DNA from 2 places in the Enterococcus montenegrensis genome. Region 2 is predicted to be linked to the other one. Evidence: riboswitches for the same ligand, from Rfam matches in the RefSeq annotation. Region 2 holds a riboswitch; the other holds the start of a gene.
What was found. Region 2 has a riboswitch for S-adenosylmethionine ahead of P3T75_RS10485 (hypothetical protein). Riboswitches for the same ligand answer to the same signal wherever they lie in the genome.
Positions count from the first base shown of each region.

Region 1: linked by a shared signal. The riboswitch ahead of metK (methionine adenosyltransferase) and the one ahead of P3T75_RS10485 (hypothetical protein) in region 2 are both predicted to bind S-adenosylmethionine.

Region 1 covers NZ_CP120467.1:2,511,862-2,521,692, reverse strand. The annotation lists rRNA gene P3T75_RS12205 (23S ribosomal RNA) at 1-2,894, shown strand, start outside; rRNA gene rrf (5S ribosomal RNA) at 2,973-3,088, shown strand; tRNA gene P3T75_RS12195 (tRNA-Val) at 3,097-3,169, shown strand; tRNA gene P3T75_RS12190 (tRNA-Lys) at 3,173-3,245, shown strand; tRNA gene P3T75_RS12185 (tRNA-Leu) at 3,256-3,337, shown strand; tRNA gene P3T75_RS12180 (tRNA-Thr) at 3,344-3,416, shown strand; tRNA gene P3T75_RS12175 (tRNA-Gly) at 3,427-3,498, shown strand; tRNA gene P3T75_RS12170 (tRNA-Leu) at 3,519-3,604, shown strand; tRNA gene P3T75_RS12165 (tRNA-Arg) at 3,615-3,688, shown strand; tRNA gene P3T75_RS12160 (tRNA-Pro) at 3,703-3,776, shown strand; tRNA gene P3T75_RS12155 (tRNA-Ala) at 3,791-3,863, shown strand; tRNA gene P3T75_RS12150 (tRNA-Met) at 3,897-3,970, shown strand; tRNA gene P3T75_RS12145 (tRNA-Ile) at 3,984-4,057, shown strand; tRNA gene P3T75_RS12140 (tRNA-Ser) at 4,086-4,175, shown strand; tRNA gene P3T75_RS12135 (tRNA-Met) at 4,224-4,297, shown strand; tRNA gene P3T75_RS12130 (tRNA-Asp) at 4,316-4,391, shown strand; tRNA gene P3T75_RS12125 (tRNA-Gly) at 4,393-4,463, shown strand; tRNA gene P3T75_RS12120 (tRNA-Ile) at 4,480-4,553, shown strand; tRNA gene P3T75_RS12115 (tRNA-Ser) at 4,582-4,669, shown strand; tRNA gene P3T75_RS12110 (tRNA-Glu) at 4,678-4,749, shown strand; tRNA gene P3T75_RS12105 (tRNA-Ser) at 4,763-4,852, shown strand; tRNA gene P3T75_RS12100 (tRNA-Met) at 4,901-4,974, shown strand; tRNA gene P3T75_RS12095 (tRNA-Asp) at 4,992-5,064, shown strand; tRNA gene P3T75_RS12090 (tRNA-Phe) at 5,069-5,141, shown strand; tRNA gene P3T75_RS12085 (tRNA-Ile) at 5,188-5,261, shown strand; tRNA gene P3T75_RS12080 (tRNA-Glu) at 5,271-5,342, shown strand; SMK box riboswitch at 5,435-5,511, shown strand; gene metK (methionine adenosyltransferase) at 5,509-6,699, shown strand; gene P3T75_RS12070 (MDR family MFS transporter) at 6,859-8,322, shown strand; gene P3T75_RS12065 (alpha/beta hydrolase) at 8,473-9,243, shown strand; gene P3T75_RS12060 (NUDIX hydrolase) at 9,281-9,757, shown strand.
Region 2 covers NZ_CP120467.1:2,177,746-2,187,576, reverse strand. The annotation lists gene P3T75_RS10510 (alpha/beta fold hydrolase) at 1-444, shown strand, start outside; partial or broken gene P3T75_RS10505 (TetR/AcrR family transcriptional regulator) at 1,018-1,709, shown strand; gene P3T75_RS10500 (ABC transporter ATP-binding protein) at 1,724-4,114, shown strand; gene P3T75_RS10495 (ABC transporter ATP-binding protein) at 4,127-5,974, shown strand; gene P3T75_RS10490 (flavodoxin domain-containing protein) at 6,234-6,701, shown strand; SAM riboswitch class I at 6,757-6,851, shown strand; gene P3T75_RS10485 (hypothetical protein) at 6,861-7,184, shown strand; gene P3T75_RS10480 (LysR family transcriptional regulator) at 7,221-8,132, opposite strand; gene P3T75_RS10475 (malolactic enzyme) at 8,292-9,831, shown strand, end outside.

The sequences.
Region 1 (9,831 bases), 330 kb from region 2:
ACGGTGGATGCCTTGGCACTAGGAGCCGATGAAGGACGGGACTAACACCGATATGCTTTGGGGAGCTGTAAGTAAGCTATGATCCAGAGATTTCCGAATGGGGGAACCCAACATCTTTTATAGGATGTTACGTATACGTGAATACATAGCGTATACGAGGTAGACGCAGAGAACTGAAACATCTAAGTACCTGCAGGAAGAGAAAGAAAAATCGATTCCCCAAGTAGCGGCGAGCGAAAAGGGAACAGCCCAAACCAAGATGCTTGCATCTTGGGGTTGTAGGACTCCAATATGGTAGTTCTTTCAGATAGTCGAATGACTTGGAAAAGTCAGTCAAAGAGGGTAAAAACCCCGTAGGCGAAATTTGGAAGGCACCTAGGAGGATCCTGAGTACGGCGGAACACGAGGAATTCCGTCGGAATCCGGGAGGACCATCTCCCAAGGCTAAATACTCCCTAGTGACCGATAGTGAACCAGTACCGTGAGGGAAAGGTGAAAAGCACCCCGGAAGGGGAGTGAAATAGATCCTGAAACCGTGTGCCTACAACAAGTTAGAGCCCGTTAATGGGTGATAGCGTGCCTTTTGTAGAATGAACCGGCGAGTTACGATTGCATGCGAGGTTAAGTTGAAGAGACGGAGCCGTAGCGAAAGCGAGTCTGAATAGGGCGAATGAGTATGTAGTCGTAGACCCGAAACCATGTGATCTACCCATGTCCAGGTTGAAGGTGCGGTAAAACGCACTGGAGGACCGAACCCACGTACGTTGAAAAGTGCGGGGATGAGGTGTGGGTAGCGGAGAAATTCCAAACGAACTTGGAGATAGCTGGTTCTCTCCGAAATAGCTTTAGGGCTAGCGTCGAAGTTAAGAATGATGGAGGTAGAGCACTGTTTGGACTAGGGGCCCATCTCGGGTTACCGAATTCAGATAAACTCCGAATGCCATTCATTTATATTCGGCAGTCAGACTGTGAGTGATAAGATCCATAGTCGAAAGGGAAACAGCCCAGACCACCAGCTAAGGTCCCAAAATGTATGTTAAGTGGAAAAGGATGTGGGGTTGCACAGACAACTAGGATGTTGGCTCAGAAGCAGCCACCATTTAAAGAGTGCGTAATAGCTCACTAGTCGAGTGACCCTGCGCCGAAAATGTACCGGGGCTAAACATACTACCGAAGCTGTGGAGTACACCGAAGGTGTATTGGTAGGAGAGCGTTCTAAGGGCGTTGAAGGTAGATCGTGAGGACTGCTGGAGCGCTTAGAAGTGAGAATGCCGGTATGAGTAGCGAAAGACAGGTGAGAATCCTGTCCACCGAATGACTAAGGTTTCCTGGGGAAGGCTCGTCCGCCCAGGGTTAGTCGGGACCTAAGCCGAGGCCGATAGGCGTAGGCGATGGACAACAGGTTGATATTCCTGTACCCGTTGTATTTGTTTGAGCAATGGAGGGACGCAGGAGGCTAAGAAGTGCAGACTGATGGATATGTCTGTTCAAGCAGTAAGTCTTGAGATGAGTCAAATGCTTATTTCTATAAGGACAAGCTGTGATGAGGAGGGAAATAATAGTACCGAAGCTTCTGATGTCACACTGCCGAGAAAAGCTTCTAGTGAGAAGACAACGGCCCGTACCGCAAACCGACACAGGTAGTCGAGGAGAGAATCCTAAGGTGAGCGAGAGAACTCTCGTTAAGGAACTCGGCAAAATGACCCCGTAACTTCGGGAGAAGGGGTGCTGACCGCAAGGTCAGCCGCAGTGAATAGGCCCAAGCGACTGTTTATCAAAAACACAGGTCTCTGCAAAATCGAAAGATGAAGTATAGGGGCTGACGCCTGCCCGGTGCTGGAAGGTTAAGAGGAGTGCTTAGCGTAAGCGAAGGTACGAATTGAAGCCCCAGTAAACGGCGGCCGTAACTATAACGGTCCTAAGGTAGCGAAATTCCTTGTCGGGTAAGTTCCGACCCGCACGAAAGGCGTAACGATTTGGGCACTGTCTCAACGAGAGACTCGGTGAAATTTTAGTACCTGTGAAGATGCAGGTTACCCGCGACAGGACGGAAAGACCCCATGGAGCTTTACTGTAGTTTGATATTGAGTGTCTGTACCACATGTACAGGATAGGTAGGAGCCGTAGAGATCGGGACGCTAGTTTCGAAGGAGGCAATGGTGGGATACTACCCTTGTGTTATGGCCACTCTAACCCGCACCACTAATCGTGGTGGGAGACAGTGTCAGATGGGCAGTTTGACTGGGGCGGTCGCCTCCTAAAAGGTAACGGAGGCGCCCAAAGGTTCCCTCAGAATGGTTGGAAATCATTCGCAGAGTGTAAAGGCAGAAGGGAGCTTGACTGCGAGACTTACAAGTCGAGCAGGGACGAAAGTCGGGCTTAGTGATCCGGTGGTTCCGCATGGAAGGGCCATCGCTCAACGGATAAAAGCTACCCTGGGGATAACAGGCTTATCTCCCCCAAGAGTCCACATCGACGGGGAGGTTTGGCACCTCGATGTCGGCTCGTCGCATCCTGGGGCTGTAGTCGGTCCCAAGGGTTGGGCTGTTCGCCCATTAAAGCGGCACGCGAGCTGGGTTCAGAACGTCGTGAGACAGTTCGGTCCCTATCCGTCGCGGGCGTTGGAAATTTGAGAGGAGCTGTCCTTAGTACGAGAGGACCGGGATGGACTTACCGCTGGTGTACCAGTTGTCTCGCCAGAGGCATCGCTGGGTAGCTATGTAGGGAAGGGATAAACGCTGAAAGCATCTAAGTGTGAAGCCCACCTCAAGATGAGATTTCCCATTTCTTAAAGAAAGTAAGATCCCTGAGAGAAGATCAGGTAGATAGGTCAGGAGTGGAAGTACAGTGATGTATGGAGCGGACTGATACTAATCGATCGAGGACTTAACCAAAGTAAAAGAAAACTCGGAAGAGTTTTGAAAAACTTCAAGATCCAGTTTTGAGTGAATGAAATTCACTTAATTAAATAGTGTGGTGGCGATAGCGAGAAGGATACACCTGTAACCATGCCGAACACAGAAGTTAAGCTTCTTAGCGCCGATTGTAGTGAAGGGTTTCCCTTTGTGAGAGTAGGACGTCGCCACGCGAACTTATGGGGGTTTAGCTCAGCTGGGAGAGCATCTGCCTTACAAGCAGAGGGTCAGCGGTTCGAACCCGTTAACCCCCATATGAGCCGTTAGCTCAGTTGGTAGAGCATCTGACTTTTAATCAGAGGGTCACAGGTTCGAGCCCTGTACGGCTCATAAGAAATATGCGGGTGTGGCGGAATTGGCAGACGCACCAGATTTAGGATCTGGCGCCTTACGGCGTGGGGGTTCAAGTCCCTTCACCCGCATAAAAGGCCGGCTTAGCTCAGTTGGTAGAGCATCTGATTTGTAATCAGAGGGTCGAGGGTTCAAGTCCTTTAGCCGGCATCAAAACCATGCGGAAATAGCTCAGTGGTAGAGCACCACCTTGCCAAGGTGGGGGTCGCGGGTTCGAACCCCGTTTTCCGCTTTACTTTAAAAAGTAAAAAAGCCGGGGTGGCGGAACTGGCAGACGCACAGGACTTAAAATCCTGCGGTGAGTGATCACCGTACCGGTTCGATTCCGGTCCTCGGCATTAGAAAGATGCGCCCATAGCTCAACTGGATAGAGTGTTTGACTACGGATCAAAAGGTTAGGGGTTCGACTCCTCTTGGGCGCGTAGTAATAATTTAACGGGAAGTAGCTCAGCTTGGTAGAGCACTTGGTTTGGGACCAAGGGGTCGCAGGTTCGAATCCTGTCTTCCCGATTTAAAAGAAACAAGGGGCCTTAGCTCAGCTGGGAGAGCGCCTGCTTTGCACGCAGGAGGTCAGCGGTTCGATCCCGCTAGGCTCCATATCATTTTAATAGTAATAATAAAGTGATTATTCGCGGTGTAGCTCAGCTGGCTAGAGCGTCCGGTTCATACCCGGGAGGTCGGGGGTTCGATCCCCTCCGCCGCGATTTTTTAGAGCCTGGACCTTTAGCTCAGTTGGTTAGAGCAGACGGCTCATAACCGTCCGGTCGTAGGTTCGAGTCCTACAAGGTCCATCCGTGGCATTGTAGATTTGATTTTTTTGGAGGATTACCCAAGTCCGGCTGAAGGGAACGGTCTTGAAAACCGTCAGGCGGGTAAAACCGTGCAAGGGTTCGAATCCCTTATCCTCCTTTGCTACAATTCTATATTTATGTAGAGAGTTAGTAAAACTTATATTATCGCGGGATGGAGCAGTCTGGTAGCTCGTCGGGCTCATAACCCGAAGGTCGTAGGTTCAAATCCTGCTCCCGCAATTTTAAAAACTAAATCCTGGTCCCGTAGTGTAGTGGTTATCACGCCTGCCTGTCACGCAGGAGATCGCGGGTTCGAGTCCCGTCGGGACCGCCATGCGGGTGTAGTTTAGTGGTAAAACCACAGCCTTCCAAGCTGTTGTCGCGAGTTCGATTCTCGTCACCCGCTTTTAGTTTTTAAATATGGGCCTATAGCTCAGCTGGTTAGAGCGCACGCCTGATAAGCGTGAGGTCGATGGTTCGAGTCCATTTAGGCCCATTACAAAATCAAAACATTTTTGGTTTTTGGGGAAGTACTCAAGTGGCTGAAGAGGCGCCCCTGCTAAGGGTGTAGGTCGGGAAACCGGCGCGAGGGTTCAAATCCCTCCTTCTCCGTTCTAGCTGGCCCGTTGGTCAAGTGGTTAAGACACCGCCCTTTCACGGCGGTAACACGGGTTCGAATCCCGTACGGGTCATTTTTTTTTTTTTGGAGGATTACCCAAGTCCGGCTGAAGGGAACGGTCTTGAAAACCGTCAGGCGGGTAAAACCGTGCAAGGGTTCGAATCCCTTATCCTCCTTTGCTACAATTCTATATTTATGTAGAGAGTTAGTAAAACTTATATTATCGCGGGATGGAGCAGTCTGGTAGCTCGTCGGGCTCATAACCCGAAGGTCGTAGGTTCAAATCCTGCTCCCGCAATTATAAAACTAAACCCTGGTCCCGTAGTGTAGTGGTTATCACGCCTGCCTGTCACGCAGGAGATCGCGGGTTCGAGTCCCGTCGGGACCGTTTTGGCTCGGTAGCTCAGTTGGTAGAGCAATGGATTGAAGCTCCATGTGTCGGCAGTTCGATTCTGTCCCGCGCCATCTCTTTTTTAATGTATTTCATTGAAAAAGTTGTTTAGTTTTATATGGGCCTATAGCTCAGCTGGTTAGAGCGCACGCCTGATAAGCGTGAGGTCGATGGTTCGAGTCCATTTAGGCCCATTAATGATTGGTCCGTTGGTCAAGCGGTTAAGACACCGCCCTTTCACGGCGGTAACACGGGTTCGAATCCCGTACGGATCATGAGAAGATACGTCGTGTATCTTCTTTTTTTTGTTTTATTAGGAAATATAATAAAATAAGCGAGCTTTATCTGATTAAATCTGCTATACTACAAACGTTGCAAGTTCCCGAGAGGATTCGCACTGCGAAGATGCCTTGTAACCGAATATTATTAGGGGGAATCATCATGACAGAAAGACATTTATTTACTTCAGAATCTGTTTCTGAAGGACATCCAGATAAGGTGGCTGATCAAATCAGTGATGCAATCTTGGATGCAATTTTAGCGAAGGATCCAACTGCTCGTGTAGCATGTGAAACTTCAGTAACAACGGGTTTAGTTTTAGTGTTTGGTGAAATTTCGACATCGGCTTATGTAGATATTCAAAAAATCGTTCGAAATACGATTAAAGATATCGGCTATACGCGCGCTAAATTTGGCTTTGATGGGGATACAGTTGCTGTTTTAGTAGCAATTGATGAACAATCACCTGATATTGCACAAGGCGTAGATGCCGCTTTGGAAAGTCGCGATAATAAAGATGCGATGATTGATGAGATTGGAGCAGGCGACCAAGGTTTAATGTTTGGTTTTGCTTGTGATGAAACACCAGAATTAATGCCATTGCCAATTTCATTAAGTCATAAATTAGTTCGTCGTTTAGCAGAGCTACGTAAAAATGGTGAACTTAAATATTTACGTCCTGATGCAAAGTCGCAAGTGACGGTAGAATATGATGAAGCTGGTAAAGCTAAACGAATCGATACAGTCGTAATTAGCACACAGCACGATGATGCTGCTGACAACGCGACAATCCGTAAAGATGTGATTAAAAAAGTTATTGAACCAGTTATCCCAAGTGAATTATTAGATGAAGATACAAAATACTTTATCAATCCTACAGGACGCTTTGTAATTGGTGGGCCACAAGGAGATGCCGGGTTAACAGGTCGTAAAATTATTGTAGATACTTACGGGGGATATGCCCGTCATGGTGGCGGTGCTTTTTCTGGTAAAGATGCTACTAAAGTTGACCGTTCGGCTAGTTATGCTGCTCGTTATATTGCAAAAAATATTGTGGCGGCTAAACTTGCTAGCAAAGTTGAAGTACAATTGGCTTACGCAATCGGTGTAGCACAACCTGTTTCGATTTCAATTAATACTTTTGGAACTGGTACTGTCAGTGATGAAAAATTAATTGAAGCAATTCGTGAAAACTTTGATTTACGTCCAGCTGGCATTATTGAGATGTTGGACTTGCGTCGTCCGATTTATCGTCAGACAGCAGCTTATGGCCATTTTGGTCGGACTGATGTTGATTTACCATGGGAACACACGGATAAAGTAGACGCATTGCTAGCTAGTGTGAACGCATAATACTGATTGTTTACTTGATTTTTTTGGCCGCTATTGCTTAGGTGATAGCGGCTTTTCTTTGAGGAAAATAGCTTTTAAAAAAGAGATACGAAAATTTAAATGCAATTTTTTGCTAGTTGTTGTAAAAAGAGAGTTTAAGTTTAGTTGAGGAGGTTAAAAATGAAAAAAGAAACAAATGTTACGCTAGTTACGGTTGCTGTTTTTGTGGCAACATTTATGACAGCGGTGGAAGGAACAATCGTAACGACGGCTATGCCAACAATCGTCGGCTCATTACACGGCATTGAAATTATGAACTGGGTCTTTTCAATCTATTTATTAACCAATGCCATGTTAACACCGATTTATGGGAAATTAGCTGATAAAATCGGTCGTAAACCAATTTTCATTTTAGGAACCGTACTATTTATTATTGGTTCGGCGCTTTGTGGTCTATCTAATACTATGCTGACGTTGATTATTTCCAGAGCCATTCAAGGAATGGGAGCTGGCGCGATGATGCCAGTAGCATTGACGATTATTGGTGATTTGTATGATAAAGAAAAACGTGCGAAGGTGCTGGGGTTAAACAGTACTGCCTGGGGAATTGCCTCGGTAGTCGGTCCATTAGCTGGTGGCATTATCGTAGATACCATCGGTTGGCACTGGATTTTCTTTATTAATGTACCAATTGGAATTATTTTGATTATTTTAATTTGGCTTTATTTGGTAGAAGAAAAAGTAAGGTATCAGCAAAAGAAGATGGATATTTTTGGTAGTCTATCTTTAATGGGTCTGTTATTAGCACTATTGTTAGCTTTCCAGTTTTTAGGTGATGAAGGTTTATCTGTTAAAGTTATTGTTTTAGCAATTGTAGCAGTTGCAGCAGGGATTTTGTTTGTTTATGCAGAAAAGCGCGCAGAAGATCCCGTTATCTCGTTACACTTATTCACACAGCCTTTATTTGTGGTGGTGAACTTAGTAGCAGCGCTAGCTAGTGGCTTTTTAATTGGGGTAGATGTTTATATTCCGATGTGGATGCAAGGTGTGCTGGGACTTTCGGCTGGAATTGGCGGACTTGTTTTGGCACCATTGTCGTTATTGTGGTTAGTGGGTTCGTTTTTGGCAGGACGTTGGATGGCAACGATTGCGGTTAAACGGGTGTTGCTTCGAGGAATAATCATAACGCTTTTTGGGGCGGTTTGTTTGGTCGTGGTGCCCCAACACACAAATTGGCTTTGGTTTTTTGCTATCTCAACCATTCTCGGTATTGGTTTGGGGGCGGTGACGGTGACCTGTACGGTTAGTGCGCAAAGTAGCGTTTTGCCGGAACAGATGGGGGTAGCCACTTCTTTTAATACGTTAGCGCGGACGATTGGCCAAACGATTATGGTCTCTGTTTTTGGTATCTTATTAAATGGGATTACTGCAGCTAAGTTGCAAAGTGTGACAGTGGCAAATAAAAATGATGTCATGAATCAATTGGTAAATCCTCAGACAGCAAAACTTTTGGCATCGGGTTTACGGGAAACATTGCGGGGGATTCTTTTTGCTAGTTTACATGGTGTCTATTTGGCGGGGGCTATTTTAATTGTTGCGGCTTTGGTTTTGACCCTATTTTTGAAAAAGTCTGATACAATGTAATGAAGAAGAATTTTAGCGGGGCGTTTGTCTGCCAGATAAGAGGATGTAATTTTATTAAATTGCTTTAGAAATTTATCCCAAGCCTCTCCAAGGACAGCCAGACGTTATCATTTTGGAAAACGAGACATTGAAAAGTCGAGGTGGCAAAAGTTGGCATTTATACAAGCAAATATTTATTCAAGTGTTTTAAATTTAGACGTAGGATTGAATTTAATTTTACCGCAAAGTAGCGCACGGTTAACGCGAGACAAAAAAGACGATGTGCCGGTTTTATATCTGTTACACGGTATGGGCGGGAATGAGACAGCGTGGATGCGCCGCAGCAGTATCGAACGCTATGTACGGGAAAGTGAGATCGCAGTGGTGATGCCTACGACGGAACTAGGATTTTATACAGATACCCGTTATGGCATGCAGTATTGGACTTTTATTTCAGAAGAATTACCAGATATTTTACATGAATTATTTCCACAACTAACAACCAAGAAAGAAAAAACATTTGCGGCTGGTCTTTCAATGGGAGGCTATGGTGTGATTAAATTAGGTTTGCGTTGTCCGGATAAATTTGCCGCTGTTGCTAGCCTTTCTGGTGCTTTAGCTTTGGCTAGCGATCCTGAAGTGTTATTACAATCAGGTAGCCAAGCCTATTGGGAAGGCGTTTTTGGACCCGTTGAAAAAATGAAGGGCTCTGAAAACGATCCGATTCACCTTTTAACTACAGTGGCACCAGAAGTCGCACCTAAACTATTTGTTTGCTGCGGGACAGAGGACTTTTTGTATCAAAGTAACCAATACTTTGTTCAAAAAGCGCAAGCAGCTGGTTTTTTCATTACCTATGAAGAAGGACCAGGAGCGCATACGTGGGATTTTTGGGATGAATGGATTCAAAAAGTTTTGCAATGGTTGCCTGTTGAGATTTAACTAGTAAAAAGCTGTTTGTTTTATAAAGGAGAACAACATGTATACCAAGACAGATATCAGAACCAAGATTGCCACAGATCGTTTTGATGTACGGTCAAGCGGAATTTTAATTCAAAAAGGCCATATTTTAGTTTCAACAGAGGACGATGGGACACAAACCTTACCAGGTGGAGCAGTAAAAACGGGGGAATCTTCCCAAGCAGCTGTTATTCGTGAGTTGAAAGAAGAAAGTGGTTTAGACGTAAAAACAAAAGATCTCATGGCAGTCATTGAAAACTTTTTTGTCTATGAAGGCGATGATTATCATCAAGTGCTTTTTTTATATCACTTGCAAACTGTTACGGATAGTCAAACATTGCCAATTATCAGTGGTATAGAAAAGACTATTACACTTTCTTGGCTAGATTTGGCCTCTAAAAAATTGGATTTACGACCACCTGTTTTAAATGAAGTGGTGACAAATCATTTGGCAAACCAAGCTACTTCATTTCAGCATTTGATTTATCATGACTAAAATTACCTTTTAATTAAAAAACACGCGGATTTGGATGATTGTGCTCTTTATGAGAACCATCCAAATCCGCGTGT
Region 2 (9,831 bases):
ATTTTGAAGTTACCTTTGAATTTAGCTGTAATGGCCCCAAATAAAGCAGATGCTGTGATGAATCCACATGAAAGAAATATTTTAGTCGGTCATTCATTAGGTGGGGTGATGGCGAGTCGTTATGCACATAACCAGCCCAAAGATATTGCGGGTATGATTTTTTTAGCTAGTTATCCTGATGAGAAAGGGTCACTTGTAAAGAACAATATACCGGTTTTATCAATTACAGCTAGTAAAGATCAGGTATTAAATCATAAACAGTATCAAAAAGCCAAAAACTATTTACCAAAGACGGCTACTTATGAAATCATTAAAGGTGGCAATCATGCTGGCTTTGGCAGTTACGGAGCACAAAAAGGTGATGGACAAGCAACAATCTCCAATGATGAACAACAAAGGAAAATTGGTCAGATTATTATTCATTGGTTGCAAGAAATAAAATAGGAAAAATTCTCAAGGATTAAGTCGTAGTAGCAAACCTAAAGATGATAAGTTGGTGTAGTTTTTAAGTTTTGAAAGTTAGGACGACTTTTTATGTGAGGATTTTTTTAAGACAATCAAAATTAAAAGTACTAAAGTTTAATCTTCAGCTTTGAAAAAACGGCGAGATGGCTTGGCAAATTTAAAAAACAAAATTTTGATAACCTTAACGTCAACGATTAAAAAACGTGAAAACAAATTGGTATATTTTTTTGCAAGAAATATAATCAATTGTTATTGTCTTGATAAAATTGAAACCGTTATTTCAAATTGATATATGAAGAAAGTATGAAATTTTTTTGTTTGAAAATAGTAAAATGCTGACTTTATTTCAAAAGATAATATACGTTTTGCGTTTAAACGCTGACAAATCAATATTTTTAACTTTTTAAATAACAATTTTTGTTTGAAGGTTTTTATGAAAATAATTATGCAAAATGCTTGCAATTGCCAAAAATGAGCGTATAATGACACATTGTCACATGACATAGCGTCATTTATTTAAAGTGAAAATTTTTAAAGTAAGGAGGAGAGATCATGCCAAAGGAAACCTTTTTTCATCTGACAAGAGAAAAGCAGCAACGAATTATGAAAGCTGCGAAAAAAGAGTTTTCCAGAGCACCTTTAGTGGATGCGTCAATTGCGCAAATTATTAAAGATGCCGGGATTCCCCGGGAAGTTTTTATCAATATTTTGAAGATAAAGAAGATTTATATTTCTATTATTTTCAAAGTATGCGGCGCAATACCCAACATGAGTTGAATAATGCCATGAGAGAGGCAAAAGGACAACTTTTTGACGGTTTTGAAATTTACTTTATCAAAATGGTGAAAGAAGTTTTGCAAGGTGAGAATGCAGCCTTTTATAAGAACTTGTTTATGAATATGGACTATCGTTCTTTCCATAAAGTTTCACCCCATTTTGATAAACGAAATCATCCCCATGTGGCTTTTCATTCTGAAGAGGCACGCCAAGAACATAAAGAAACCATGCAGGAATTTTACAATATGATTGATCTGACGACTTTAAAAGTTGCAAACGAAGATGAGTTGAAAATTTTAGTCAAAATGTTGATGCACATGGTATTTTCGTCTGTTGCAGAAGGGTATCGCCAGTTAGTTGGAAAAGACGATTTTGATATGGAAGAAGTTTTAAAGGATTTTACTTTAAAGCTCAATTGGCTAAAAAGTGGTGCTACAAAACCTAAAGATGAAAAATTAAGTAGATAAGGAAGGTTGCAGACGTGAAATTATTTAAATATCTGGGAAAATATTGGTATGCAATCCTAGCAGCACTGGTACTTTTAGGAATCCAAGCGCATAGTGATTTGACATTACCAAGTATTACGTCAGACATCGTCGACGTAGGTATTCAACAAGGAGGACTAGAAACTGCGACACCAGAAACAATTCGCAAGTCCACGCTATCAGCTATCGAGTTATTTATGACGGATGCTGAAAAAGATACGATTAAAGAAAATTATAAAGCCACTACAAAAACAGTAGATGGTAAAAAAGTTGATGTTTACAATCTTGATTTAAAAGATGGTATGACAAAAGAAAAATTGGCCAAGATTTTTGAATTGCCAATGATGATGCTGGCTTCTTCTCAAGCCAAAGATTCAAAAGACGGGAATGCTGCCAAAGAAATTTTAACGACCTATCAAAAATTAGGCACAGACGGCAAAAAAGCCCAAGCACTTGGTAACGAAGCTAAAACATTGGGACAACAAGCCCAACAAGCCGCAGCCCAAGCGCAACAAGCTGCAGCAGGTGGTGATATAGCAACCGCCCAAGAAAAAGGTGCCGAGGCCCAAAAACTTGGGGATGAAGCCAAAGCCAAAGGTGCCCAGGCCCAAGAACTTGGAAACGAGTTGAAAAAAACCAATGATGCGATGCCAGCAAAATTAGCAGCTGCAAGAAAAGAAACCAAAGACGAGCTTGGCGATATGGGAAGTGATTCCATGAAAACAGTTGGAGTCCAATTGACATTAGCCGAGTATAAAGCCTTGAATAAAGATACTAAGCAAATTCAAACTGATTATATGGTGAAAAAGGGTACGCAAATGATTATTTTAACGTTAATCTCTGCTGCCGCTGCAATTTTAGTTGGTTTAATTGCTTCCTTGGTTTCTTCTTCTGTTGGTAAAAATTTGCGGGTGGGACAATTCAATCAAATTTTACAATTTTCAAATGCTGAAATGGAAAAATTCTCACCAGCTTCCTTAATCACACGCAGTACAAATGATATTCAACAAATCCAAATGGGTTTGGTTATGACAATTCGGATGGTACTGTACGCACCGATATTAGGTTTAGGTGGGATTTACGAAGTATATAAAACAGGTACTGGTATGGGCTGGATTATTGGTGTTGCCGTTGGTTTAGTCTTGATTTTAGTTTTGACTTTACTTGGTTTTACAATGCCAAAATTCAAGAGCTTGCAAAAACTGGTCGACCGGGTGAACTTAGTTTCCCGTGAAATCATTACTGGTTTACCAGTTATTCGGGCCTTCTCCCGTGAAAAATACGAAGAAAAACGTTTTGATGGTGCCAATACAGACCTAATGAAAACGCAAATGTTTGTTAACCGGGCGATGTCTATTATGATGCCAATTATGATGTTGTTGATGAATGGTATTTCTGTTTTAATCGTTTGGGTTGGCGGTCACAATATGGATGCCGGACAATTACAAGTTGGGGATATGATGGCCTTTATTACGTATACAATGCAAATCGTAATGGCCTTTATGATGCTTTCGATGGTTTCAATTATTTTACCACGTGCTAACGTATCTGCTGGTCGCGTTGACGAAGTCTTAGAAACAAAACCAACAATTACTAATCCTGAACAACCTCAAGATGATCACGACTTTAATGGGGAAGTAAAATTCGAAGGTGTAACATTCCGTTACCCAGATGCAGATGAAGATGTATTGCATCATTTGAATTTCACTGCTAAACCTGGGCAAACAACAGCTTTAATCGGTTCCACGGGTTCTGGTAAGTCAACGGTTGTCAACTTGATTCCCCGTTTGTTTGATGTTTCGACTGGTCGCATTACCATTGATGGCGTAGACATTCGCCAAATGAGTTTGCATAAATTACATGATTTAATCGGGTTTGTACCGCAAAAAGGAATTTTATTCTCTGGCGATATTAAATCTAATATTAAATTTGGTGACGTGGAAGGTATTACAGACGAACAAATGAAAAAAGCCGCGATGATTGCCCAAGCAGAAGAATTCATCGACTCCAATGATGACGGTTATGATCGTGCCATCTCACAAGGTGGGACAAACGTTTCTGGTGGTCAAAAACAACGCTTGTCCATTGCACGTGCGTTAGCAAAAGATCCGAAAATTTTGATTTTTGACGATTCACTTTCTGCTTTGGATAATAAAACGGATGTTGCACTGCGACGCGCATTAGCAGAAAATGTTAAAGATATTACCCAAATTATTGTGGCACAAAAAATTTCTACTATTTTGCATGCTGACAATATTATCGTTTTAAATGAAGGTCGGATTGTGGCGCAAGGTACACATGATGAATTGATGGAAACATCTGCTGTTTATCAAGAAATTGCTTCATCACAATTGAGTAATGCTGAATTAGGTTTGGAAGCAGAATAGGAGGCGAAGAAAATGGCAGAAAGTAAACAACAACGTCCGCGGGGCGGACATGGACCAATGGGCGGCGGTATGGCCGGTGGCGAAAAAGCCAAAGACTTCAAAGGTACTATCAAAAAATTAGTCTCCTATATGGCAAATTATAAGATTGCTGTCTTGTTCGTCATGATATTCGCGGCAGCATCAACTGTTTTCAATATTTGGGGACCAAAAATCTTATCTAAAGCCATTACAGAACTTTTTAATGGCTTAATTAAAAAATATCAAGGTACCGGCGGCATCAACTTTGATAAAATCGGTCAAATTTTACTCTTCATGTTAGGTTTGTACTTAGTAGCTGCACTATTTGGTGTGATGCAAGGTTGGATTATGTCCACGGTCACGCAAAAAGTTACCTATCGTATGCGTAAAGAAATTTCTGAGAAAATCAACCGGATGCCAATGAATTACTTTGAAAGCCGGACAACTGGTGAAGTTTTATCCCGTATCACAAATGATGTGGATACGCTGGGACAATCTTTAAACCAATCGGTTACGCAGTTGATTACGTCAACTTTTACTATTATTGGTGTAATCATCATGATGTTATCGATCTCTGTTAAAATGACTGGTATCTCTATTTTGATCGTACCCATTTCGTTACTCCTAATTATGGTTGTCGTAAAATACTCACAAAAATATTTTGCTACGCAACAAAAATATTTAGGTAAAATTAATGGTCAAGTAGAAGAAACTGTCGGTGGTTACAATATTGTTCATCTATTTAACGATGAAGAAAATGCGTTGAATGAATTCAAAGAACAAAATGACATTCTTTTTAAATCTGCTTGGAAATCACAATTTCTTTCAGGTTTGATGCAACCGATTATGAACTTTGTTGGTAACTTAGGTTATGTTGCAGTCGCGATTATCGGGGGTATCTTGGCGTATAACGGTACAATTACCGTTGGGGATATTCAAGCGTTTATCCAATACGTTCGTAACTTGACACAACCTATTGCCCAATTGGCACAAGTTTCGAATATGCTGCAATCTATGGCAGCCGCAGCTGAACGTGTTTTTGAATTCTTAGGTGAAGAAGAAGAAGCACAAACAGTCGAAAATCCAGTGAAGATCGGTAAAGTTAAAGGTGAAGTGGACTTTGAACATGTACACTTTGGTTACACACCAGATAAAATCATCATTAACGATTTCAGCAGTCATGTTGATCCTGGGCAAACTGTTGCCATCGTTGGACCAACTGGTGCTGGTAAAACAACAATGGTCAAATTGTTGATGCGTTTTTACGATGTAAACTCAGGCGCCATTAAAATTGATGGGCATGATATTCGCGATTTCAATCGTGCCGACTTACGGGAAAATATCGGGATGGTCCTACAAGATACGTGGTTGTTTAAAGGAACCATTATGGACAACTTACGTTATGGGAACTTAGATGCAACAGATGAAGAAGTTTACGCAGCAGCAAAAGCAGCCCATGTTCATCACTTTATTGAAACATTGCCTGGTGGCTACAACATGGAGTTAAACGAAGAATCTTCTAACATCTCCCAAGGACAAAAACAATTGTTAACCATTGCCCGAGCAATCTTAGCCGATAAACCAATTTTGATTTTAGATGAAGCGACATCTTCTGTTGATACACGGACAGAAGTCTTAATTCAAAATGCTATGAACAATTTAATGGCCGGACGAACTTCCTTTGTTATCGCCCACCGCTTATCGACAATTAAAGATGCCGATAAAATTCTTTACATGCAAGATGGGGATATCAAAGAACAAGGTACCCACGAAGAATTATTAGCTAAAGGTGGCTACTACGCACAACTTTACAATTCTCAATTTGAAGAGTTGGCAGGCTAGATTAAAATTTATTTAGAAATACAATGACGCCCCACACTTAACTTAATTGTTTAAGTGTGGGACGTTTTTTTATGACAAGGATCGTTTAAATCAATTTTTCTAAAATGATTTATAAAACACGAAACAAAATTTAGCGTTAGTATAGTTAATCAGGAAAGTGATGACTAGAATAAAATAATCACGAAAGTTCAGAAAATAAGTCTACAAAATTATTTGGTATAATAAAACAGTACAAAATACTGATGAATAGAGAGAAAATATGAAGACTGCAATTGTTTACACGACAAAACAGGGGACGACAAAACAAGTTGCCACTCAACTTGCTGCAAAGATTCCTGATGCTGTTGCACTCCCTTTAAAAGGAACTGATTTCAATGAATTGAAAATGTATCAGACAATCATTATCGGCTCGCCTGTAACTGCCGGCATGATTAGTAAAGAAATGAAAACTTTTATGACAACCTATCAAGAAGAATTGAAACAATATAGACTGGGATTATTTCTTTGTGGGCTACAGCCAGAAAAGGCGACAGAAGTTTTTGAGCAAAATTTTCCTGCAGAATTATTACAACACGCCACTATAAAAACATTTGTGGGTGGTATTTATGATCCGAAACAATGTCCTTTTTTTAGTAGACTTATTATAAAAAAGGTAGCGGGATTAACCAATTACACTAATCTGCTTAAGCATGAAAAAATTGACGAATTAGCTAAGATATTTAGTTAAGTATGCAAACGAATATTGTTAAAAAAAATTTAAAAAATTCATGTTATACTGAACTCATCTATCACGAGAAGCTGAGAGAACAGGCTCTATGACGCTTCAGCAACCTGCTAAAAGCAAGGTGCTCCATCCTGCCCAAAGGAAAGATAGGAGGAATTTAAGATGAAAAAAAGATTTACAGGACAGTATGCAACGTATTTGAAAATTGTCGCACGTGGTGGTCCGAAGTGTTTTGCTGAAGCCATGGCTTTTCATCACCTTAAGGAAAAGTATCAGCATTTAACGATTGATCCCGCTGATATAGTTGCGATTAAAGAACAAATGGCAGAAGAAAAAGAAGAAGGAAAACGAGAACTTGAACAAATGAAGGCGAGGCTACTTCAACCGGAGAAAAGTGCTAACAATTTTCTCTCGAGTAATAACAGAACGCCAATTCCGCCAGAGCATTTGCCGGATAATGTAATTCCCTTTAGACCTAGAAAATAAACCAATCTATCAAAAAAGTTCAAAAAGACATGGAATTTAGTCTTTTTGAACTTTTTTATTTTCATCTTCAGTGACAACTTGTCGAATTAATGCCAATAATTCCTCCATAATTGGTGTTACGATACTGCTGTTGCGATGGATGAGAGAAATCAGAAATTGCGGCTGTGTTAAATCCGATAAGTCAATCGTTACTAAGTTATCATCAGGACTAACGGCAAGTTCAGCTAAAAAGCCGATTCCCATACCAGACTTAATCATACCTTTTAAGATATCCAAATCATCACTTTGATAAATAATTTTTGGATCTGTATTGCCACTTTGGCTTAAGCGAGCAAAGGCATGGTGGTGTACATATTGTTCACTTAGTAATAAAAATTTTTCGTCCCCTAAGTCAGCGAAAGCTACTGTTTTTTTTGTAGCTAGGGGGTGTGTTGGTGCAGCCACAATCTTGAATTTTTTCTTAGTTAAGATTTCGGTATTTAAAGAATCTTCATGAATGGCATCTAAAGAGCCGATTAAGCCAACATCCAGACGGCCTAATTTGATTTGGCGCAATAAGTTTTCAGAACCTTCTCGTTGAATAATGAGATGGGGAAGGATATCTGCTTGTAAAAGTTTCGGAGATAATTTTGGAAAATAATAATTGCCGATAATCGGTGGCAATCCCAAAGGCAATTTTTTTGCCGTGAAATGTGTCATCTCTTGTTTGGCAATTCGCAACTCCCGCAAAATACTATTTGCATGTAATAAAAATTGGCGACCGGCTGGGGTCAAGGTGATATTTTTGTGAGCCTGATTACGATTGACCAAACTGACATTTAGCTCAGTTTCTAAGCGTTTAACGGCATAAGTAATCGTTGGTTGGCTAACGTGGTAAAAGTCGGCTACTTTAGAATAATTTTTTTCTAAAGCTAGGCGTTGAAAGTATTCTAAGTCACGAATATTCATGATAAAGCCTCCTATTTGCTTGGAATGAATAGTTCTTGGTAGTCTTATCATATAAATTAAATTTATCATAACTGCAGCTTTTGACTATAGCAAGGAATAAGGATTAACCTTGTCATTGTCAACGAGGGATAACCGCAAAATTAAGAGGAGGCTTTCAAAATGAAAGGTATGGAAATTTTAAACAATCCATTTTTAAACAAAGGAACAGCTTTTACTAAAGTTGAACGTGAAAAATTAGGTTTAACTGGGATGCTGCCAAGTCGTATTCAAACGCTAGAAGAGCAAGCAGTTCAAACCTATGCACAATATTTAAGTAAACCTAGTGATTTGGAAAAACGGATTTTTCTAATGAACATTTTTAATACGAACCGCACATTGTTTTACAAATTGATGGGACAACATATCGTGGAATTTATGCCAATTGTTTACGATCCAACGGTGGCAGATTCAATTGAACAATACAATGAATTATTCGTTGAACCTCAAGATGCAGCTTTTTTATCGATTGATGCACCAGAAGATATCGAAGCAAGTTTAAAAAATGCAGCTGCAGGCCGCGATATTCGCTTAATCGTTGTAACGGATGCAGAAGGTATTTTGGGCATGGGAGATTGGGGTGTCAATGGTGTGGATATCGCCATTGGTAAATTAATGGTTTACACCGCCGCTGCAGGAATTGATCCAAGCCAAGTATTACCTGTTTCGTTAGATGCGGGAACAAATAATGAAAAATTGTTAAACGATCCTTTGTATCTTGGCAATAAACACCAACGGATTTATGGTGAAAAATATATGGATTTTGTTGATAAATTTGTTCAGGCCGCTACAAAATTATTTCCAGAACTATTGTTACACTGGGAAGATTTTGGCCGTAGCAATGCTGCCACAATTTTAGAAAAATACCAAGATAAAATCACAACCTTTAACGATGATATTCAAGGTACTGGTATTGTGGTTTTGGCAGGTGTTTTAGGAGCAATGAATATTTCCCAAGAAAAATTAAGCGATCAAATTTTTCTAACCTTTGGTGCTGGTACGGCCGGTGTTGGAATTGCCAACCAATTGTTAGATGAGCTAATGCGGGCAGGTTTAAGTGAAGAACAAGCGCGTGCCCGTTTTTATTTGGTGGATAAACAAGGTCTATTATTTGAAGATACAGCTGATTTAACCAATGGACAAAAAGCTTTTGCCCGTAAACGGAGTGAATTTTCTACTGATTTGGATTTAACCAATTTAGAAAATGTGGTGAAGGCTATTCACCCTACGGTCATGATTGGAACTTCCACACAACCAGGTGCTTTTACCGAAAGTATTGTGAAAGAAATGGCTGCTCACACCAAACGTCCAGTTATTTTTCCATTATCAAATCCAACAAAATTAGCTGAAGCAACTGCAGCAGACTTGATTAAATGGACGGATGGGAAAGCCTTGATTGGAACTGGTATTCCAGCAAAAGACGTGGAATATAATGGTGTTACTTATCAAATTGGTCAAGCCAACAATGCACTAATGTATCCAGGTCTTGGTTTGGGGATCATCGCCTCTACCGCCAGTCGTGTAAATGGAGAAATGTTATCCCAAGCAAGTCATGCTTTAGGCGGAATCGTAGATACGACACAACCTGGCGCACCTGTTTTACCACTAGTAGCAAAATTAGCAGCATTTTCTGAAAAAATCGCCGAAGTAGTTGGTCAAAGTG